Regions from separate parts of the Halobacillus sp. ACCC02827 genome, predicted to be linked through region 2. Evidence: riboswitches for the same ligand, from Rfam matches in the RefSeq annotation. Region 2 holds a riboswitch; each other region holds the start of a gene.
What was found. A riboswitch is a leader RNA that binds a small molecule or an ion and turns the genes downstream of it on or off. The one in region 2 is predicted to bind thiamine pyrophosphate.
Positions count from the first base shown of each region.

Region 1: it holds a riboswitch for thiamine pyrophosphate, as region 2 does, so the genes downstream of both, QRD89_RS10725 (YkoF family thiamine/hydroxymethylpyrimidine-binding protein) here and thiW (energy coupling factor transporter S component ThiW) in region 2, are expected to answer to the same signal.
Region 3: it holds a riboswitch for thiamine pyrophosphate, as region 2 does, so the genes downstream of both, thiT (energy-coupled thiamine transporter ThiT) here and thiW (energy coupling factor transporter S component ThiW) in region 2, are expected to answer to the same signal.

Region 1 covers NZ_CP128168.1:2,001,261-2,009,007, forward strand. Annotated here, with positions in the region: gene hxlA (3-hexulose-6-phosphate synthase) at 1-409, opposite strand, end outside; gene QRD89_RS10690 (sugar kinase) at 418-1,371, opposite strand; gene QRD89_RS10695 (LacI family DNA-binding transcriptional regulator) at 1,368-2,393, opposite strand; gene QRD89_RS10700 (DUF420 domain-containing protein) at 2,625-3,155, shown strand; gene QRD89_RS10705 (hypothetical protein) at 3,278-3,508, shown strand; gene QRD89_RS10710 (GNAT family N-acetyltransferase) at 3,551-4,066, opposite strand; gene QRD89_RS10715 (GNAT family N-acetyltransferase) at 4,068-4,547, opposite strand; gene QRD89_RS10720 (PH domain-containing protein) at 4,567-4,998, opposite strand; TPP riboswitch at 5,137-5,236, shown strand; gene QRD89_RS10725 (YkoF family thiamine/hydroxymethylpyrimidine-binding protein) at 5,331-5,930, shown strand; gene QRD89_RS10730 (ECF transporter S component) at 5,927-6,505, shown strand; gene QRD89_RS10735 (ABC transporter ATP-binding protein) at 6,505-7,747, shown strand, end outside.
Region 2 covers NZ_CP128168.1:3,427,883-3,435,629, reverse strand. Annotated here, with positions in the region: gene ligD (DNA ligase D) at 1-300, opposite strand, end outside; gene ku (non-homologous end joining protein Ku) at 412-1,248, shown strand; gene QRD89_RS18075 (hypothetical protein) at 1,348-1,527, shown strand; gene QRD89_RS18070 (Fic/DOC family protein) at 1,577-2,119, shown strand; gene QRD89_RS18065 (DUF3221 domain-containing protein) at 2,147-2,662, opposite strand; TPP riboswitch at 2,762-2,872, shown strand; gene thiW (energy coupling factor transporter S component ThiW) at 2,959-3,447, shown strand; TPP riboswitch at 3,453-3,556, shown strand; gene tenA (thiaminase II) at 3,599-4,285, shown strand; gene thiD (bifunctional hydroxymethylpyrimidine kinase/phosphomethylpyrimidine kinase) at 4,282-5,088, shown strand; gene thiM (hydroxyethylthiazole kinase) at 5,085-5,846, shown strand; gene thiE (thiamine phosphate synthase) at 5,843-6,460, shown strand; gene QRD89_RS18035 (aldo/keto reductase) at 6,543-7,445, opposite strand; gene QRD89_RS18030 (hypothetical protein) at 7,583-7,747, shown strand, end outside.
Region 3 covers NZ_CP128168.1:1,313,784-1,321,530, reverse strand. Annotated here, with positions in the region: gene QRD89_RS07015 (DUF4397 domain-containing protein) at 1-185, shown strand, start outside; gene QRD89_RS07010 (GNAT family N-acetyltransferase) at 219-755, opposite strand; gene QRD89_RS07005 (hypothetical protein) at 775-1,239, opposite strand; gene QRD89_RS07000 (phospholipase D family protein) at 1,323-2,765, opposite strand; gene thiT (energy-coupled thiamine transporter ThiT) at 2,941-3,510, opposite strand; TPP riboswitch at 3,600-3,699, opposite strand; gene QRD89_RS06990 (alpha/beta hydrolase) at 3,783-4,520, opposite strand; gene QRD89_RS06985 (SDR family oxidoreductase) at 4,474-5,382, opposite strand; gene QRD89_RS06980 (MFS transporter) at 5,578-6,822, opposite strand; gene QRD89_RS06975 (ArsR/SmtB family transcription factor) at 6,907-7,512, opposite strand; gene QRD89_RS06970 (DUF819 family protein) at 7,631-7,747, opposite strand, start outside.

The sequences.
Region 1 (7,747 bases), 1.4 Mb from region 2:
CTTTTCCATAATGAAGACCAACCAAGTCGACACCAAGGTTCGACAGCTCTTTCAGCCTGGTTTCATTTTGAACATTTAACAGGTCGACCATGACTCGCTTTCCGTATATTTCTGCCATTAGAAGAGAATCCTTAATTGTTTGATCCGCAGAAAAGGCCATAACCGTAGTGACATCTGCACCTGCCCTGAAAGCTTGTTCCGACTCGTGCTTGCCGGCATCACATGTTTTCATATCTGCAACCAAAGTCGATTCAGGATACGCGGCTTTTAATTCAGCGAGAAAAGAAACACCGTACTCTTTAATGACACCTGTCCCGACTTCAATCCAGTCCACGTATGCCTTCGTTTCTTCGATAAGATCGATGCAATTTTCTTTGGTCATTCTATCCAATGCAAGCTGTAACTTCATAAGCTCCCCTACCTCTCTATCATTTCTTTCTCTCCAAGCTGAACAAATACATCTTCCAATTCAGGCAGTCCTTCATTATCCCCGTGTACACTTACCACCATGGATCCAATGGTATTAGCAAATGCTAACGTTCGGTCCAAGGACCATCCTTGAAGCAGACCATAAATGAAGCCGGCATCAAATCCATCCCCGGCGCCTACCGTATCAACCACTTTGGCTGGAGGTACGGCAGGCATAGTAGCGGATTGATTATCTTTAAACGCATAAGCACCTAAATCTCCGTGTTTTACAGCCACAGTAGTTATTCCATAAGCGGTACACGCAGCGGCAATATCACGTGGGTCCGTCACTCCAAATAACAGTTCCGCCTCTTCGACACCGGTAAGCATGATATCTACATAAGGCAGCAACTCCTTTAAGGACTCTTTTGCTTCTTCTCTGCTCCATAGCTTCAAACGGATATTCGGGTCGAAGGAAATTAATGCCCCATGATCTTTGGCATATGTAATCACCCGCTTCAACAATCTTATGTTTTTTGCCGGGTTGATCGCAGCAAATACTCCTGTTATGTGGAGCACCTTCGTATCGCGGATGAAATCCATATTGAACGTCTGTTCTGTGAGTGTCTGTGTAGGGGAATCACTCCTGTAATAGAACGTGCTGCCACTTCCATCCTCTTTGATCTCCTTGAAATTAATGGAGGTAGGGTGTCCGTCCACAAGCTTCACTTCTGATACGTCAATTCCTTCCCCTCTTGCAAAATTGCGAATATACTTTCCGAATTCATCCTTTCCAAGTCGGCTGATCCAAGCAGTTTCAAGCCCAAGTCTTGCGCAGCCAATGGCGAAGTTAAACTCAGCGCCCCCTGCTTTACGCTCAAACGTATGAACATTCCTCAGCGGTCCTTTTTTCAAAGGGTCAAATGTAATCATTGCATCTCCTATCGTCGCAACATCTTTCATTTCCCATCACCATCTCCTTTCCCCTTCTTTAGAGAGTCTCGGATCATCAAAGTCGGCTGGAACCGAAGATCAGACTCCCGTATCTCTTTTTTAGTAATTTGATTGAGAAGCAGTTCCGCGGCCTTTTTCCCCATTTTAAAAGTTGGTTGAGCAACGGTGGTAATGGCCGGAGAGTAAAATCCTGCGAAGGAAACATCGTCAATTCCTATCAACGCCAATTCATCCGGTATAACCACATTCTTCCTTTTGGCATATTTCAAAATTTCGATCAAAACGAGGTCGTTACCGGCCAGGAGAGCATCCGGAGGTGTATCCAATCTCAACAGCTCTTCCAATTGGTCTGTCAGGCCCTGAGGTTCAGCGCTGACAATATAATCTTCTGAAACCGCGATGCCATGGTTACTCATCGCTTCTTTGTAACCTTCGATTCTATCTATCCTAGTAGAAATATGCTCAAGGATGGATGTCGTAATAACAGCGATCCGCTCATACCCTTCTTCTACTAGGTGGTCGACCGCAAGTTTGGATGCTTTTCGATTATCAAGCGATACGGTCGGAATGTGGACGTCGGTTATCGTGCGGTCGAGAAACACGACAGGGTACGAAGCGTCCTTCATTTGTCTATACAAGCTAAGATTGTTCCCTGTAGGGAAAATGATCAGCCCATCCACCTGCTTCGCCCGCAGCATTTCAATATAATGTCTTTCTTTGACAGGATCATCATCTGCGTTACAAATAATCGTATGGAAATCTTCCCCGTGGCAATAGTCTTCGATCGCTCTTGTTACTTCTGTAGTAAATGTGTGCAGGATATTCGCTACAATGACACCTATTGTCTTTGTGGATTTCTGCTTTAAACTCCGCGCTACGATATTAGGCTGGTAACCAAGCTCCTGAATCGAAGCTTCAATTCTTTCCTTTGTCTTTTCCCCCATGTACGTGTAGCGTTTATTCAAATATTGAGAAACCGTGCTCTTCGATACATCTGCATGCTTTGCCACATCGGCTATTGTCACTGTCATTTTATACATCGACTCTTTCTTTTAAGTTTAATAAATCGGTTTAGTAAATCGGTTTAGTGATAGTATAATGCCTTTGTAAGCGTTTTACAATCATTATTTTCAGAAATTTCTACACAGAGAACCCATAAAGTTACTATTTTTGTCACGACAGCTGTATCTTCATTAGTGAATTTCTCGGTTTTTTTTAATATACTTAGATTGGACAACTTAAAGAGAGATGGTGAATTTCACATGGAGATTAAAAAAGATTTCAATTACGTCCCTTGGGTCGTGGGGCTTTCAATTGTCATTAACGCCATTGTTGTGGCACTATTATTTGTACCTGAAATAGAAGGCGATACAGGTTTTGATATTACACTGCTTCCTCTATTAAATGCAGTTTTTAATTCCTTTACGTTCGTTTTTCTATTGGCAGCGTTGTTTATGATTATTCGAAAGAATATTAAATGGCATAAACGGTTCATTTTCGCCGCTTTCACAACAACAGCATTGTTCTTAATTTCTTACCTGACCTACCATTCGATGGCTGAGTCTACTCATTTTGGTGGGGAAGGAATAATCGTACCTATCTATTACTTCATCCTGATCACCCATATCGTTCTTGCAGCGCTGATCGTACCATTAGCACTTGTTACACTATTCCGGGGGCTTTCCATGCGCGTCGACAAACACAGGAAGATTGCCCGCTGGACGATGCCCCTCTGGCTCTATGTCAGCCTGACAGGCGTCATTGTTTACCTAATGATCTCCCCATATTATTAAACGCAAAAAAGATCCAGGAACCTGCAGGTTCCTGGATCTTTTTATGGGTAGGTTTGAGAAAAATTATATCGGGAAAGTATAAGAGTAGTTACATCTATTCTTTTCGTTGTAAGGAGCATTCCATGGATATTTTGAAACATATGTTGGAAGAAGGCTATGGTTCCGCCAGGTTTTCCTCTGTCAGCGGGAAAGAATTCCACGTTGACCTCCATGACTTGATAAGCAGTAAGGAGCTCTTTGATAAGATGGAGATTATTCCACGGGCAATTGAGTATTTCCCCTTTGAAAGAGTCCCATATATCGCCCTCAATGACGGGGAACAATCCTACAAAATTAAACTTATTAAATTATAACCATATAAGAAAGCAGACCTTATTCACCGGCCTGCTTTCTTTTTATTTTCTGCTTATCCAAAACCGCTTGACTACGTTGCCGTCCTCTTCCACGAAGTCTTGGTCTTCCTTCCCCCCATTTTTCAAAATAGCTTTCCAGGACCCTGTATTCCACTGATCACATACGACAAGGACATCCGTTATCTTCATTTCCCAGGCTTTCTCCAATGAAAGGCGCAGTAATGTCGTTGCATAACCATTCCTTCTTTCCGAAGGTCGGATACCATATCCTATATGACCGCCTTCTTTTCTCAGACGATCTGTCAATTTGTGGCGTATGTTGGTAACACCGATTATTCGTTCTTGTTTATCCATCATCCAATAGGTGGTGTCCGGTACCCACCCGGGAGGAAGATAGACTCCTCGTTCATTATTTTCCAGGAATTCTATCATCTCGTCAAAAGCATACGGATCTTTCTCTATGACCCATGGTATCATCGTTTCTCCACTTTCCAGCCATTCCTTATAATAATTTATGTAAGCATCCTTCCACTTCAAGGCAGGCTTCACCAGAGTCATTTCACTCACCTTCCCCATCTCCTTTCACCAAAACGATTTCATCCAAAATTGGTATCCCTGTAGAAGAAAAGCGGGGGATGGATGGTTTTACTAATCTCGCTTTTTCAACCGCTCCTCTAACGACGGACTTCAATCGGAAGCCTCTGCGCTGATAGAAACGGATAGCATGAATATTTTCATTCGTCGTGATTACCTTAATCCTTCGACCATCTGCTACACTCTCGACTCTATCAATCAGAAGAGAACCTATCCCTCTTCCTTCCCTCAACCTGTCCAGAGATACGATTTCCACTTCCTCCTCACTCTCCACGTATGTGATGAGACCGATAATTTCTGCTTTTTCCCCCACATATGTGAACCCATCTAACTTCCTGCAATCGTAGATCCCGCTTGATACGATCATATATGGACTGTCCCAGTTATCCTTAAAAAAGGAATCCCACTTTCCCTTAGCTGTCTCCTGTTTTTTGTATATATTCATGAAAGTGCTCCGTACTTTCTCATCTACTCCCAATCTCCTTCAGAAACAGCGATTTATTTTTCGGGGATACTTTAATGGACTCCGCTGTTCCATAGTGAATTTCCAGGCGGTCAAAGGAAAGGGCAGGTGCCTGAAGTATATCCTTCACTTCCTCCACTCTCCTGATTTGGTCAAGCGGTACACGCTTCCGGAAAGGACCGTAGACGATTTTCAACTCCTCGTGATCGATGATATATCGTGTCCCAAAATATATCCAGCCGACGAGCGCACTTATAACAACTGCAAAGATCACCTTGGCAATGTAAGAATTCGAAAGGCCGGGAATCATAAATACCCCCCACTCCAGTCCGCCTATCGCATCAATAAGTACCACTCCCATTACCAGAACCAAGAAGACGGATAACCACTTGCTTTTCTTTGACGTGAATCGAAGGGATTGCTGATTGCTCATACCATCTCTCCTTTATGGAAATTTTATACTACTACATTCTACGACCGGACCCCTGCATACGTTTCAAGAAAAACAACCATTTACAAAAATTAAAATATTCGCTAAGATGAAGGCATCCAAGACAACTGCATAACATGGAACTTGCACTGGGGGAGCTGCATTTGCGGCTGAGAGGTTTATCCGACCCTTAGCACCCGAACTAGATAATACTAGCGTGGGGAAGTGCAGCCTGACTCTCGCGATCAGACTTCTTTTTTGGCTTTTCTTTTCGATTGTTGGACTGCATTCCCATGGAATGCAGTTTTTTTGTGTTTAAAAAAGGAGGAAATTATATGACTCAAGTATGTGGAAATTCAAAAATTGCCGGCTGCTCTTTTTCTGTCCATCCTATGTGTAATGACTTTCAGGATATGATCATGACAAGCCTTCAACAGACCGACACATCCAAAGTATGGATGAAAACGGATCATGTTACGACGACGGTTCGCGGACGTTTGGAACACGTCTTTGACGTAGCCAAAGCCGTCTTTCACCATACCGCCGTCACAGGGGTTCATGCCGCATTTCAGGGGACGTTTTCCATCGGCTGCCCTGGCGATTCTACTGGTGATGTGTACCTGGATGAAACATCTAACGTGATGAACAGGAATACAGCAGCTGTCAAACAGGCGGTGGCAGCTAAGTTTTCTCTATACCCTTTAGGTGGAGGTAAGTATATGGAAACGATTTACGAAAAGATTGAAAGGATGAGAGAACAAGGCATTTCTGTAACACCTGCCCACTATTCCACCAGGCTGGAGGGGGATATCCACGACATCTTTCACGGTTTGGAAAACGTGTTTAAGGAAACAGAAGCCGGTGGATCCTCCCACACCGTGATGACTGTGAGCATTTCTGCAAACAGCCCATCTAAAAAGGAGGAGGAGGAATGAAGAACTGGAAATTAAAAGAAATCGTCGTCATGTCTGTTCTTGCCGTCGTATTCGCTGTTGTTTACTTAGCTTTTCTACCTGTAGGCAAAGTTCTGTCCGGATTAATGGGTCCGATTGGATATGACTTCATATATGGAATATGGTTCATTGTCTCCATTATCGCCGCCTACATACTAAGGAAACCAGGCGCTGCATTCTTATCGGAAACCATTGCCGCCACTGTGGAAATGCTGCTCGGGAATGCGTCCGGACCGATGCTCATTTTGACAGGCGTCATTCAAGGACTTGGGGCAGAGACCGCCTTCGCCATCACCCGTTATAAGAGTTACCAACTCCTTACACTTATGCTCTCCGGTATGATGGCTGCCGTGTTCAGCTTTTTCTGGGAATATTTCCGCCTGGGGTACAGCGCCTTAAGTACGGATTACGTAGCAGCTATGTTCATCATTAGACTTCTAAGTGGAGCTCTCATCTCCGGGCTGGCAGGAAAAGCAATTGCCGATGCCCTTGCCAAAACAGGAGTGCTGTCAGGATTTGCTCTGGGTAAAGAACGTCGTAGGAAGCGGGCGGCATAATGAAAATGATTTTTGAAGTTGACCATTTATCGTTGACTTATGACCAACACCCGCAGCCGGTACTTAAGGATATAAATTTAAATGTCGCACAAGGAGACAGCGTTTTGGTACTTGGTCCAAGTGGCTCGGGAAAAAGTTCCCTGGTGCATTGCCTGACGGGGCTTTACCCTGAAGAACTTGACGGCACCATGACCGGTACCGTCAAGATAGCAGGAAAAGATGCGTGCACCTATAAACCGGGAGAAGCAGCAAAAAAAGTAGGCGTCGTATTTCAGGATCCTGAAACGCAGTTTTGTATGCTTACAGTAGAGGAGGAAGTAGCTTTTGGTCTTGAGAATTTGGCCGTACCTCCTTCGCAAATGCAGGATCTTATCGAACAGGCGCTCTCCTGGGTTGGTCTGGAACAATACAAGAAAGAAAAAATCCACGTCCTTTCCGGCGGCCAAAAGCAGAAACTGGCTCTTGCCTGTACACTCGTAATGGAGCCGGATGTGCTGATATTAGATGAACCAACAGCGAATCTGGACCCGGTTTCGGCTAGAGAATTCATCGAGATTCTCTCAGAAATAAAGCGTAAGCGTAAACTGACTTTAGTAGTCATCGAACACCGGTTGGAAGGCTGGCTTTCTCTTCTTACACGCGTAATCGTCCTTGAGAAAGATGGACATATGTTTAGTGAGGGACCACTTCTGGAAAATTTGAAAACCTATGGGCCTACCTTGATGAAAGAAGGCGTCTGGCTCCCCTACTCTGCCCGCACTGCCATGGCTCTTGGATGGAAGGGAAAGCTACCGCTGAGCATAGGTGAGTATGTATCGCTGCCAATTCCTTTACCAGCTCCCGAAATAAAAAAGCCGGCGACTGAGGGAACGCTATTGTCAGCAAATAACGTGGCATGGAAAGAAGTCCTTCATAATATCCATTTGGATATCCATCCTGAGGAATGGGTGGCCGTCGTTGGAGCGAACGGAAGTGGAAAAAGCAGTCTTTCCAAGCTTTTAGCGGGTATTATAAAGCCGTCCAACGGAGATGTTGCTTTCCAAGGAAGATCGATCACACGCTGGAAAGAGAAGCTTCTTCGCCGCGAAATCGGTTATGTTTTTCAAAATCCCGAACACCAATTCATAACAGATTCTGTATTTGAGGAAGTGTCCTACAGTTTGAAAGAGCGAGAAATGGATGAACAAGAGACGAAGGAAATAGTCCGGAAGACGCTTCGACTCTGTCAATTGGAAGGCTTGG
Region 2 (7,747 bases):
GGCGGCCCTGGCTATTACAGCTTCCTTCTTTAACCGTCCTCTCGTCTGCAAGCGAGAGAAGTTTGTCTGCCACCGTGTGTTACGGATGACGAGTTCCCCGTCAATCGTGAAGGGGAGCGAGTCGGCTGGGGGAACAAATCCGCATATCTCCGGGAAGCGGCCACTCAAGTCCTTGCCGTTTCTACTCCATAGCTTTATCCCGTCCTCCGAAGCATGGAGGAGACAGCGGAAGCCGTCATACTTCACTTCATAAATCCAATCCGGTCCGGTCGGCAAATCTTCTGCAGCAGTCAATAGCATCGGTTTCAAAGACACCCGCTCCTTTTTTATATGCTGCTTAGTTTACCCACAGCCGGCGAACATATTTTACCGACCTGTCGTGAATGCTAGGAGAAAAAGGAGTCGAGAACTATGCATACGATGTGGAAAGGAACCATCAGCTTCGGTCTCGTCAATATTCCGATCAAGCTTCATGCAGCGACGGAGAACAAGGATATTAAGCTAAGGCAGCTTCACAAAGAATGTAAGACACCGGTGGAATACAAAAAACGCTGTCCGGTATGTGAAGAGGAAATCAGCCAGGAAGAAATTGTGAAAGCCTATGAATATGCCAAGAACAAATTCGTGGTGCTGGATGAAGAGGATTTGGAACAACTGAAGAAGGAGCAGGAGGATAAGGCGGTCGAAATCCTCGACTTCGTCAAGTTGGAGGAAATCGATCCGATTTATTTTGAACGAAGCTATTTTATATCGCCCAATGAAGGGGGATCGAAAGCGTACGGGTTGTTACGCCAAGCTCTGTCCGATACGGGGAAAATAGGTGTAGCAAAAATTATTATTCGATCCAAGGAACAGCTGGCGGTTGTTCGTGTTTATGAAAATACATTGCTCATGGAAACGATCCATTTCCCGGACGAAGTAAGAAACGTACAGGATGTCCCGAATGTGCCGGCAGAGGCGGATTTAGGAAAGAAAGAGCTTAGTACCGCAGTGACATTGATCGATCAATTGACCGAAACATTTGATCCGGGAAAATATACGGACGAATACCGAACCGCGTTGATGGACTTGATTGAGGCGAAGAAGAACAACGAAGAGGTTACGACGGCAGCAGACAAACAAAAACCGGACAATGTCACCGATTTGATGGAAGCTCTGGAGAAATCGTTGGAGCGGACCAAAGGCGCGAAGAAGAAAAAAACAACGAAACGAAAAACGACTGCCTCCACTAAGAAGAAGACGTCATAATCCCTTATGTGACAAGGGTTTGTCGAACGTTTTGACTGTATTATTAAGAGGCGTTGTAGTATAATATATAGTAGATACATGTGGTTCGGAGGGGAAAGAATGAGTGTTCGGACAGAAGAACAGGCAGAGCATTTGATGCGTTCTGCGAAAGCGTCCATGGCTATTGAAGGGTTCAGCTTGAATAAGAAGCAGGAATCATTAGTTAAGAAGTGTCTTACAGGAGCCATATCCCATAAAGAATTCGTCAAGCGGGCTTTGGAATTGTCCCGCCATGCCTAGTTCCAGGTATGGGGGTGAATCCTCCCGCTATTGTTATGCAGGGACTGATGTGCTGATTAATCACTATGACCTTATGGACGACAAGCAGCTGGAGTATATGGAGGCGATCCTTGCCACCCAGCGTTTGTCGGAACTGCAGGAAAAGCCTGTGAAAGGGGACTTCGACCTCAGACATTTGCAACGTATTCACGCCCGTTTATTTTCCGATCTTTATCCTTTTGCGGGCAATATCAGGACAGAGAATATCACGAAGGACGGGTTTTCTTTTGCGCAGGCCCGCTTCATTCAGGAAGCTTCTGTCCCGATCTTTGATTCTCTAATGAAGGAAGAGTGGGCAGGGATGGACAAAGAGGACTTAGCACGGAAACTGGCTCACTATATGGCGGAGTTGAACGTCCTTCATCCGTTTCGGGAAGGAAATGGTCGGAGCTTGCGTGAGTTCATCCGCACAATCGCCTTGGAAGCCGGCTACCATCTGGATTGGTCCTGTGTACCGAAAGAGGAGGTCTTTCAAGCGAGCATCGATTCAGTCAAGGATATCAGCAGTCTTTATTCGGTTATCCAAGCGTCGCTTGTTCCACTTGCCAAATGAGCAAAAGCCGGGGGAATCCCCGGCTTTTTATTCATCTTCTACAAGCACTTCCTTCTCCGGTCCTTCGTTTTCCTTAAGAACAATCTGCCACTGGTCATCGTCTTCATCAAATAGAATTTCCGCCACGGCGACAATTTTGTCATCTTCTACATCGGTTAGAGCGGAAGCCAAGGCTTCGGAGGTCGTCAATCGGGCCCCTTCTACTTCACTCATCTCCACTTCGGAAACCTTATCGGCAGGTGCCTGTTCTGGAAAACTTTCTTTAATGGGGCCGTCTGTCCAAACATCTACATATTTACCTGTCCATTCGTTGTCCGGAGCTTCAGACACCCACATCGCCCGCCCTTTTTCTTCTGACTCTGTAGTCGGAGTGACGACAAGGATACTGGATCCTTCCTGTTCCATCACATATCCGCTGATTTCTGCTTGCTCCGGAGGCGCCTCTGCTTCCGTTTCCTCATAATCCGAGCCGGCTGGTGCAGAACTGCACCCCGCCAAAAGAATCAAACAAGCGGCCCCCATCATTGTCCAGATGTTTCTCATTGTCATTCTCCTCTCGAATACAGATATTATTCAGAATATTGCACATGACAGAAGATACGAACTTTGTTATCATAAGACTCAACCAAGCAAATAGTACGATTCAACTACTAGGGGGGCCTTGTTACAGGCTGAGAGGAAAGCGTAAAGCTTTTCGACTCTTATAAACCTGATCTGGTTAATACCAGCGGAGGGAAGTAGTCAGACGAACGAATAGTTATTCATCGACTGTCTATGATCCGAGTCAGGTCCTCTCCAGGACCTGGCTTTTTTATTTTCCTATGGAAGGGGGGAATGTATTGAACCGTACACGTTTATTGACTATTATGGCACTGTTTGTTGCCATTGGAACATTCGGAGCACAGCTGCTCTGGTTTCCGGCAGGCATCGCGAAGGCATATCCTGTCCAACATGCGGTAAATGTCATGGCTGCTGTGATGCTTGGACCGCTGCCTGCTGCTGCCATTGCTTTCTGCATCGGCCTGCTGCGATTTCTTTTAGGGCTAGGAACACTGTTGGCTTTTCCTGGTGGAATGGTCGGAGCATTATTTGCTGGTTTGTTTTATCGGATATACAAACGGAAAGGGACAGCTGTAGTCGGCGAGGTGATTGGAACTGGAATCATTGGAGCATTACTCGCCGTTCCGCTGGCTGGATTCATCATGGGCAGTGCGGCCGGAGCGTTTGCCTTTGTTCCTTCTTTCTTCATCAGCAGTCTGTCAGGAGCTGCCATCGGCTGGTTTGTGCTGTCACGTATCAAAGCAGAACAACTTCTATTACAACCATAATACACGGAAACTGCTAGGGGCGCGAATTATCGCTGAGATAAGGATTATCCTTTGTCCCTCAACACCTGATCTGGTTCGTACCAGCGTAGGGAAGTAGTCTGGACCTCTGCAATCCTCTAGTAGCTTCCGAATAACCCAGGGAGGCACCACTATGTCATTCTCCACTCAATTAAGAAAAGAAAATCAGGACGTGTTTGAAGCTATTTTTCACCATCCATTTGTTGAAGGTCTCGGAAAAGGAGAACTTCCGAAAGAAGCTGTCGCTCATTATGTGAAAGCGGACTTTGAATATTTGAATGCATTTATGCATGTGTACGGCATTGCTGTTTCCAAATCACCAAAAAGAGAAGATATTGAGCTCTTCAATGACCAGATCAACTTTGTGCTCCACAGTGAAGTGCATCCCCATAACAACCTGTGCCGATATATCGGTAAAGAATATGAGGAACTGCAGGGTTACCCGCTGCCACCGACAGCGGACCACTATATTAAACATATGCTCTACCATGCGCATATGGGCAGTATTGGAGAAATTATTGCCGCCTTACTTCCATGCCCCTGGACATATCTCGAAATCGGTAAAGAACTAACGAAAGCCTATCAACCGGACGAAAATCATCCGTTCTTTGATTGGATCGATTTCTATGCAGAGGAAGAAATAGGCGGATTGACAGGACAGCTTTGTGAGAAGCTTGATGCCTATGCAGAGCAAGCTTCAGACGAGGAGAAGAATAAGATGCGTGAAGCTTTCCGAAAGAGCTGCCAGCTGGAATTATCCTTCTGGGAAATGGCCTATACCGTCGAGGAATGGCCCGTAGCTGAGGGGGTTTACCGATGAACCGAGTGAAGTGTGCTCTTACCATCGCCGGAACGGATCCAAGCGGCGGTGCGGGTATCCAGGCGGATTTAAAGACGTTTCAAGAGCTTCAAAGTTATGGGATGAGCGTCGTCACTTCGGTAGTCGCTCAGAATACGACCGGCGTATCTGCGGTTCATCATCTTCCGGTCACGATGCTGAAGCAGCAGCTCTATGCAGTATCAGACGATATGCCGATCGATGCACTGAAAACGGGTATGGTGGCAACTATCGATATGATGGAGGTCCTTAAACAATGGCTGAAGGAAACAGAGGCTGCATACGTCATGGACCCTGTGATGGTAGCAACGAGCGGCGATCCTTTAATTGAGGAAAAGGCGAGGGATTATCTCAGGAAAGAGCTTGTTCCTTTAACAACGCTCGTAACACCGAACATACCGGAAGCGGAGTATTTGACCGGTAAGGCGATAGAGACGGAAGAAGCTATGAAAAAGGCAGCGGAAGAACTTGTCGAGGTTTATGGAGCTGGTGCAGCACTTGTCAAAGGAGGTCATCTGAGAGGTCATGCGGTCGATTATTTATATGATGGAAACGAGATGACCGTTTTGGAAGCAGAGCGAATCGATACGAATAACACCCATGGCACCGGTTGTACGTATTCGGCTGCGATCACGGCATACTTAAGCCGGGGCGATACGTTGAAAGAAGCCGTCCGTAAAAGTAAGTACTTTGTTACCGAAGCCATTCGTTACTCCTTTGACCTGGGAGCAGGAAGCGGACCCACCAATCATTTTGCCACCAGGAAGGAGACGATGAAAGGATGAACACCATCATAGAAAAAGTAAGAGAAAAGCGGCCGCTGATTCATCACATCACGAACCAAGTGGTCGTCCATTTCACAGCGAACGGTGCGCTTGCTTTCGGGTCTTCGCCAATCATGGCAGCCGCCCATCAGGAAGCGGCGGACGTAGCGATGTTGGCAGACGGGGTGTTGTTGAATATCGGAACATTGAATGATTACCAGGTGGAATCCATGATCTTGGCAGGAAGAGCCGCTAATGAGAAAGGTATTCCTGTCGTTCTCGATCCCGTCGGGGTAGGGGCGACCAAGTATCGTTATGAAGCATTTCAACGCATCGTAAAGGAGGTTCAACCGACGGTCATCAAAGGAAATGCAGGAGAGCTGGCTCGGCTGGTTGATATAGAAGTGGAGACGAAGGGAGTCGATTCTGTCGGGGAAGGGAATACCGGGGAAATTGTTCAAGCGGTTGCTGAAGCATTACGAACAGCGGTCGTCTGCACAGGTGCCGTTGACCGCTTTTGTGCCGATGGAAAAAGCGGTCGGAACGAGAGCGGTCATCCGCTGCTTGGCCGCGTCACCGGTTCCGGCTGTCTCCTGGGTTCCATTCTCGCCGCTGTTCTTAGCGTCGATGGCGGAGTGTACGAGAAACTGGAAACGGCGTTGAAGCATTACGGTCGTGCAGCGGAGCAGGCCGCTTCTCTCCCATCTGTTCAGGGCCCTGGAACATTCCTGCCGCATTTCCTTGATGCACTCAGCCGGGATCTGGAGGAAGGAATATGACACTTTCCCATCGTCTGCGGAAGTATTTAGTCATGGGTAGCCAAGACTGTGTAAAAGATCCTTTGGAAACGCTGTCTGAAGCTGTCTCCGGCGGAATCACGGCTTTTCAATTCCGGGAAAAGGGGGATGGTTCTATGGAGTGGAAAGATAAAGTCGAACTCGGGCGTGCTTTGAAGCGGGTATGTGATGCAAACAACGTCTTATTTGTCGTCAATGATGACATCCGACTGTTCGAAGTTTTAGATGCCGAGGCCATTCATGTGGGGCAGGAAGATGTTCATGTAGAGAGTATCCGGGCGGCATACCCTGACGCTGTGATCGGCCTATCTTTGTCCGATAGGAATCACCTGGAACAAAGCCCTCTTCATCTAGTCGATTATGTTGGTGCCGGGCCGATTTTTCCTACTTCCACGAAGCGTGATGCTAATCCAGTTACGGGTCCGGAGTTTATTCGTGATATACGGATGACTCATCCCGAATTACCAGTCGTCGGTATCGGGGGCATTGATGAGCATAATGCGCATCTTGTCATGGAGGCAGGGGCGGCCGGCGTCGCTGTCGTATCGGCCGTGACGAAAGCCGCGGACATTGAACGAGCGGTTCAGTCATTATAAAAACAAAAGGAGTTCCGGCAAACATTTCCGGAACTCCTTTTTTTAAAAGTCTGTGTAACACTTAAAGCCGTTAACACATCCATTACGGGACGTCATGCCCCATTGAACTTTGCAGGATATCAAACCACTGATCGCGGTTTAATTGGTAATCGAGCGCGCGGACAGCTTGGAGAACCCGCTCCTTCTTGCCGGAACCGATAATCGGCATAATCGAGGCCGGGTGGGCCAGCAGCCAGGCATAAAGCACTTGATCGATACCATCCGCTCCGATTTCATCCTTCACCCTATGTAAGCTGTCGCGCAGGCGCACGGCTTTCTCGTCATTGGAGTGGAAAATATCTCCACCGCCCAAAGGAGACCACGCCATTGGTGCCGTACGTTTCTCCTGGCATACATTCAGCGTACCATCTTCGAAATTTTCAAGCTGTATGGCGGAGAGTTCCAGTTGGTTGGTCACTAATGGGAAATCCAAATAGGATTGAAGCATAGTCCATTGGTGATTTTTAAAATTGGACACACCAAAATGCCGGACTTTGCCTTCCTTTTTCAATTGAGTGAAAGCGGCCGCCACTTCCTCTCCGTCCATGAAAGGATCCGGGCGGTGAATAAGCAAAGTGTCGATATAATCGGTTTGGAGGTTGGTCAACGAATGATCCACAGAGGTGAGTATATGCTCCCGGCTTGTATTGTAATGGTGTGATTTATGCTCAGGCCGGTTTTTGGAAGGAAGGACGATGCCGCATTTCGTCACGATCTCCATTTTTTCTCGTAAAGAAGGTTTTAGAGCCAAAGCTTCCCCGAATAAAGCCTCACACGTGTAACTTCCGTAAATATCTGCATGATCGAAAGTTGTGATGCCGAGATCAAGGTTATATTCCATTAACTCCAGTGTTTCTTCCTTCGTCTGCTTCCAGTCTGCCAGCCTCCAAAGGCCGTGGATGAGTCTTGAGTAAGACATGTCTTCCGTAATAGATACGCGTTGCATATTTGTTCCGCCTCTCGTTATGGTTTTGGTTCTATGCTATATCCTACCATGAAGCATTTAAAACAGTGTGGATAACGCTTCCTTTCCGGTTTCAATTCATCTTGTCGGGGTACAAAGAGGCTAAGGAGGAGATATTAGTGGCTCAATATTTTGCGAATCAGAATCAGCAGGCAGACGGCGGACATGAGGTGCATGTCGAAGGTTGTAATTTCATGCCTTTCGAGAAGAACCTGCTTGCTTTAGGCGGACATAGCGAGTGCAGCAGTGCACTCGAGGAAGCGCGAAATACATTTGATAAGGTC
Region 3 (7,747 bases), 1.6 Mb from region 2:
AAGCGACCCGTTACATGACCCTGCCGCCGACGACGGCCGACCTGGAAGTCCGGGTCGCCGGTACGAATCAGGTCGTCCTTGAAATCCCTCAAGCGACGTTTAAGCCGAATGAAGCATATACAGCTGTTGCCTTAGGTTTCGCCGGGGGCGACCCAGCCCTTGAAGCGATGTTCCTTCAGCCATAATACCGCCAAATCCCGGGCCGTCCCGGGATTTTTTTATTGGGCTGTCGGCGAAAGAGGCTTCTCCATACGGATATCCGCCCACATCCTCCCGTCATAGTAGGTGAATCCTTCTTCTCTGGCTATCTCCTTGTAACCGAGTCTGCTGTATAGTCTGTGCGCAGACTCGTTGAATTCAAAAACTCCGAGCTCGACCCGATTCAAGCCCATCTTCTTCATTTCCTCCTCCATAAATAAAATCGCTTTAGCGCCGATACCTTTCCCCCGGGCGCCGGCTTCACCGATGGTGATCCCGATCCAGCCGGAGCCCTTCTCTTTCCTAAAGAGATGTTCCGGATCGATCATGAAGTTCATTTCACCGACAAGGACCCCGTCCAGCATGATGGCATACATTTCATGGTCCTCCAGGCGCTTCGTCAGCGTATCCACCGTCTGCAGACGTTCCTTCTCGAAAGACGCTTGATTTTTATGAGGTCTTGCAAGTGCACTGATTGTTCGATCGTTCTCCCAACGGTTGTATGCCGCGACCATTGTCTCGTCGAAGGCGGTGATCTTTCGGAATTCCAATTTCATCCTTACCACTCCTCTTCTATTATGCAGCTCTTTTCAGCTGCTGCCATAAAGCATCCGCCTCTTCAAGAAGCTCCTTGTACTCCAAACCCACATATATGCATAGGGCGAGGATGAAGGCGATCGCGACGACATCCAACACTCCCTGCCACTTCGGTGAAAGAAGAGCACGCGTTCCATACCTTTTTGAGAAAATACGGGACCCTGCCCCGATGACTAGAAAAAGAGGAAGACTGATGATCCAGGCAAAAAAATTGTGGAGGCGTTGATCCATGGCAAGAACAGCGACTTCCTGCTCACTGGAGAGCGCTTGAACCTCAACAACTTCCTTTTTCTCCCACATCCAATCTTGACGAGTGACTGTCTTACCGTCTTCTCCCATATCCATCCCTAGAGGAACCGTATCTACGCCATACATCAGGACTTGACTCAACAGGAATACGGATGCAACAGCGATGATCTCGATGACGATGCCGGTTGCTTTCATAACATCCCCCCTCCTTCTATCGTAGCATAAAACGTTCCCGACACAGAAAAACCCCCGGACGCTCATCATCCGGAGGTAGTCTATCAATAGGTCGTAAACCACGTCCATTTCTGCAGGTAATACGTGGCATAGCGAATAAACGTCAGCTTATCCGTATATTCCTCATAATCCGCTGTGAAATGACCGTCTTCGTTATTCCAAAGCTTGGTGAAGTAGCCGTCGACCTCCTGAAAAACAGGCTCTTCTCCGCTTCCTTTCATCACGACGTTCGCTTCCAGGTTCAAGTCTGCCAGGTTCCGTCTCGTATAGTTGGCGGAGCCGGCAATGATGACGTCTTCCTCTTCTTTATCTAAATAAAGCATCTTCGTATGGAATTGTTCGATATTCACATCATACCAGCGGAGATGGATGTTCTTATTCCCGAGCCGCTGCATCTCTGCGGCTACGGGTAAATTAGGAATCCCCGTCTTCTCATGTCCAAATGACTGCTTGTTCGGGTCCATGATGATGTTCGCTTCCGCCCCCCGGTCTGCTGCTTTGTCAATCAGGTCAATGATCTTTCTGTCCGCAAGGTAATACATGCCGAGCCAGATCGTATCTCCTTTTCCAACATCCTTAAGTTCTTCCAAAATTGCCTGGTACGTCTTTCCTTCCGTGACGAACTTGGTCTTCACTGGACCATCCTGTTTTTCCCATTTCCTGTTCTTGTAATCCGGGAAATCAGCGTCGCCGGAATAACGGACAACTGCCTCCTCGGCTTCGAGAATGTCCCGGATGATCGGGCCTGTCATCTTGAACGCCACATTCTCATGGTAACCGCTCGCGTCATGCGGGTTGGCCGTCGATACGATTGCCGCATCTTCCGTCACAACGAGCTTCCTGTGATTCGCTTTAATATTCATCAGCTTCAAATACGAGCGCAGAGTGACACCGGGTGCATCTTTTGCGAGCGGGTTGCTGATCCAGCCGCCGTCGCCTGTCCCCATCCATGAAGCCGTAAGCCTCCAGACGCTGGAGTAGAGCGGGTTGGAATCACGGAGCTCGTTCAGGTCCGTCAGCACGACATCGACACCCCCATCCCTCAGCCGCTTGATCGATTCCGACTCATAAGACCCGTAAACCGTATTGATTGGATCGGTGATGAAAACGACCTTCAAGTCAGGATGCTTTTCCTTTTGGGCGAGAATGGCATCCACCAGGTTTTCCGACAGTGGCGGAAAATCTCTTTTTCCATCTGTGTAGCCGTTAAATAAAAACATATCTGCAACAATGAAATCCTCCGCCTCATCAATCATGGCGTTTATTTCATCGAATATCTCCGCGTCGTGAACCGTATTACCTTCTTCATCTTCATACGTGAGATCCCGAAAAAACTCCACGCCCGATAGTTCGTGCACGTCCCCTTCATAGGAGATGCCCTCAGGAAGCTTCTTCCACGATGTATGATAAGCGATCATGAAAACGAGTACGATAAATATAAGAATGACAATCAACCAAAACCGCTTCTTTCTAAAAAGCTTCTTCATTTCCAGCCCTCCTTTTATGTAACCAGTGCAATGGTATATACACTTCTACAGGAAGCATGAAACCCATATGCTATAAAATAGGGTCTCCCTCCCTATAAAAAATAGAAAAGCATCGTGCCGGAGCACGATGCTTTTAGTGGTTTAGGATTCCTAGGAGCGGGATGGGAACCTTGTATTATTCTTGTGTGAGCAGCTTCGGACGCTGCAGAAAAAGAATGATGAGGACGATACTGCTCAATACGAATGCAGGCAGCATATACCCCCCGTTATAGACGAGCGAATACAGCCAGACCGGCTGTCCTTCCGGCGCGAACTCCCCGTAAAAGACGATCCCTGCGAGAAAATGTCCGAAGAAACGCAGGAGACTCCCGACAAAGCAGCCGACAATGATCCAGCCGACGATCGCTTTTTTGTTTTGTTTCCGTACCGCGTTCCATACCGGCTTTGCCGCGACACCTGCAAGTCCGATGACACCGAAAGCTACGAAGTAATCAAGAAACGTCTGAAGAGGTGTCATGATGTAAGCACCGGTTAAGATTTGATAGGCCCCGAGCAGCAGCCCGGTGGCGACTCCGCCTTTGATTCCCCAACGGAAAGCGATGATGAAGACAGGAACCATCGCGAGCGACACAGAACCACCCTGTGCCCACAATTTGAATGAAAGAAATGGAATGATGTCCAAAAGCAGTGCCAAAGCAGAGAATATAGCTACTTCGACAAGAAATAATACACGACGATTTCTCATCGTTATCTACCCCCAATAATTGAACACAAAAAAAGCAATGCCAAAAAGGGAAGCTTCCTGATGGAGGAGTCCCTTGTTGAGCATTGCACCATCAAAAAAGCCGCCATCCCTGCGCCAGTGCTAACTGACAGGTTCGAAGGGTCTGGACACAGCGTCCACTCTCAGCCGGAGGCTCCCCTTGAAGGCTTTATACCGTTTACTTTTCTTGATTTGTCTTCTATTATAGTCGAAACCACCCGAAATTACAAAGGCCTTTTATTTCCCGGGGAATGCTATTTCGTATTTGTGTACGTCTGGAAAAACTCCAGACTGCGCTCGATGATCAAGTCTTTATCATGGTCGAGCGTTGCGACGTGATAGCTGTCATCCAAATGAATAATTTCTTTATGCTCGGAAAAAACCGTTTCAAAGATTACCTCGGAATTGTTCGGGGGCACGACATGATCCTCCCTTGAAACGAAAACGACGATCGGACAATGAATGCTGCTTAATAGATCCCTGGTCTTCCCCATGAGCATCGACAGCTCTTTAATCGATTTTACCGGTGTCCGATCATAGCCGAGCTCGTCACTTTCCGGATCTTTAATATCCGATCCAATCGCTTCAAGAAAGCGCTCCTCTGTGCTCGAGCTGTTCTCAAGCACCGGGATATCGATTGCTGCATTGATCGGGATGACGCCGGCGACCTTCTTCTTCCCTGCCACATATAAAGCAAGCGTCCCTCCCATCGACAAGCCGACGACGAAGATTTTTTCACAACGCGCTTCCAGCCAGTCAAAGGCTTCCATGACCGATTGAATCCAGTCTTCATGACTCGTGGACTCCATGTCCTCCGGCGTGGTCCCGTGCCCCTTCAGTCTCGGACAGACGACGGTATACCCGGCGCGGCCATATGCTTCTGCCAGCGGCCTCATACTTTGCGTCGTTCCTGTAAATCCATGGGATACCAGGATCCCTACCTCATTACCCTCGAACCGTATCTCTTCTGCCCCACTCATCACTGCGGTCATTTCGTTTCCTCCTGTTCGTTTTTCCTTTTCCTAAAACCGTCGTCAGCACTGCTTTCTCCAATATTCTCCAAGGCATGACCCGTTTCAGAAATACGTTGAACTTCACTTTCGCTCCGATTGGAAAGCGCAGCTTCCGTATTCTGTCCTGCTCGACCAACTCGGTCATCAATGCAGCTACATCCGACGGATTTTCGCGGCTGTCTCCATTCAACGCATTCCATAGTCCTTTTATGTAATCAGCATAGGGAGAATCAGGGTCATGGACAGCGTCCGGGAGTTCCATTCCGGCTGACCATATATTCGTTTGGTACGAGCCCGGCTCTACAAGAGCAACATCGATGCCGAATGGCTGGACCTCGAAGCGGAGGCTTTCTGTAAGCCCTTCGAGCGCATGTTTCGATGACACGTATGCCGATAACCCCGGGAATCCGATCAAACCGCTGACGCTGCTCACATTGATAATCTTGCCACGCTTCTGCTTCCGCATGAGCGGCAGAACTGCCTGGGTGACGGCGATGACCCCGAACACATTCGTCTCGAACTGACGTCTGTACGCTTCCAGCGGTATCTGCTCGAGAAAGCCGCCGATTGCAAAACCAGCATTGTTGACGAGAACGTCGACTGCTTCCAAATCGTTCAGCTTTTCTTTAAATGCAGCGATGGAAGCATCATCGGTCACGTCGAGCTTCCAAACCGTGATCCGGCTCCTCACGTGATTGGAAATCGCTGCGTCCTCGAATACTTCCGCTTTTTCCATGTTCCTCATTGTCGCGATTACCGAAAACCCTTTTTCCGCACATTTGACCGCCGTCAAATAGCCGAACCCACTCGATGCTCCGGTAATCAATACGGTTGGATTCATGTCATTTCTCCTCTCTGCTTCCTCATTCCTTATAACGTTCGATATCAAACACTTGTTTTCCTCTAATGCCCTCTGTACAAAAACACAATGGTTTCTCTGACGGGATTGATCTTATAAAATAAGTTCTTCCCTTTCTCTCCCGTACTTTCCCCTGTTCTCCCGCATATCACGGCAGGCAAAAAGAAAAGGCCCCGCTTAATCGGCGGAGCGCAGGACAGGATAAGTCACATATAAAACGAAAACACTCACGAGAAGGGGCAGCGCGCTCCATGCCATCAACGTTTGAATCGGAATTCCCCAGCCGAGAAACAGAGAGGTGACCGCGTACGAGAGCGGAATCAACCCAAGCGACCCGGTCCGTATCAGACTCATCACCCTCCCCACCTTGCTTTCTTCTGCAGACGATTGAACGAGGGATAGGAGCGGAATATTGACGGCCGTAATGATCATGCCGATAAGAACGATAATGAGCACGGATAGAACAAGCGTATCTGTCCGGCTGAAGATAAACATACCGGCTCCTTCGAGAGCGATCAAGTACAGCGCATACGCTCCCCGTCTCCGCCGGATGTTGAGAAAACCGATCAGGACTGCTCCGAGAATCATCCCGAACGTCAGTCCACCTTGGACGAGACTGAAATCGAGGGCACTTCCTTTCAGGACTCCCTCCACGAAGATCGGCAGCCCCATCATCAAAGGGCCGGAGATGAAAAAGTTGACGATGATCGTAATGATGAACAGCGACCGCAGCAGTCTGGACTGCCACGTGTAACGGAAGCCCTCCGCCAATTGGGCATAGAACGGGGAACGCTCCCCTTCCTGCGCATCCTTTCCCTGCTTTTTCACAAATAGAATTCCGACACCGGATAAGATAAGAAACAGGACGATGATCAGAAGGACGAAGCTGTAGGAAAGCGAATGGATCAGGACACCGGCAAGGAGTGGTCCGGTGAACGTAGCAATCTGGATCGTTCCCTGAATAACGGAGTTTGCGCGCGTCAGCTGATCCTTCCCTGTCACTTTCGGAAGCAGCGCATCTCTTGCCGGCTCGAACATTCCGCCGCAGGCTCCGAACAGGCCTGCGTGGACCGCCATGATCCAAACAGGAACCTCCTGAAGGGTAAGAAAACAAATCGATAAGGTAAAGAGGAAGACAGCCATCGTTAAGTCCGATGCCGCCATGACCTTCGTTTGACTGCAGCGGTCCGCGACCACTCCACCGACAATCATGGAAACCATCCGCACCGTCGTCAAGGAAATCAACACCATGCCGAGAGCCGCTGCCATATGTAACGACTCTACGATGTACCACGACTGAAGAAACATAAACATCGACAGGCTTAAACTGGAAACAACCGTTGTAAAGGACAATAGGAGAAAGGATCTTGACTTCCATAACGAAACCCCTCTTTTCTCCTCATATGACTTTGCGCTTTCCATAACATCTCCTCCTCGGATGCCGGCGCAGGCCGACGGTAAAAATTATTTTACTGTTGCACAAAAAAAGAGACCTCCACCCCCACTTCATGTCTCTCCCTTTTTCCCAAACCGACTTTCCTCTATCTGCAAACCGAGCATGTGAAAATAATACAGCTTCGCATCTTCTGTCGGTTCCGTACGTTGAATCGATGCAAGTTCTTCCATTAAGTCGGAGAATTTCTGCTGCCAGGCCAGAAAGTCCTCCTCCTTTGCATGAATTTCATAAGCGGCGGATCGGTATTTCCAGTCTTCCGGTTTTTTAGACAGGGAATCATTCTCCAGCGACTCCTCCGGCACAGATAAAACCCGCTGTTTGGAATGATCGAGCATGGCGAGCATCATCTGCCGGATTGGACCCGACACCTCTGCGTTTGGCAGCAGTTCGGCATCCGGTACAAACCCGCGGGCTACCGTTTGATAGAACTTCTGGACAATCCCGTTCTTTTCTTCCGTTCTAGCAATTTCCAAGAGCCCGTTCTTCTCCAACTCTTTCAAATGATAATGGATGCGGGCTCTTGAGAGCTGATAGATTTCAGAAAGCTGCTGACCGGTCTGCGCCTTCCCCATCAGACGCAGAAGCAGGTCCGACCGGAACGGATCCGCCATCGCCTTCAGCTGGTCGTGGGTTGTTAGTATTTTTATGTCCTCCACTAGACCGTTCACTCCTTTTTACTCGGTAAAATTTATTTAACTGTAGTATCAACCACAAAGAAGGAATTGTCAATAAGAAAAGCCGCTTTCCTTCATCAAAAGGAAAGCGGCTTTTCTATCAACCTCCGGCAATCATACGTGCGAGCTGACCACAGAGCAGAGCAGCATAGGTTCCGACGACGTTACCAAGGATCCCCATCAGCAGGCCGACAGGGGCAAGCGCAGGCTGGAAGAC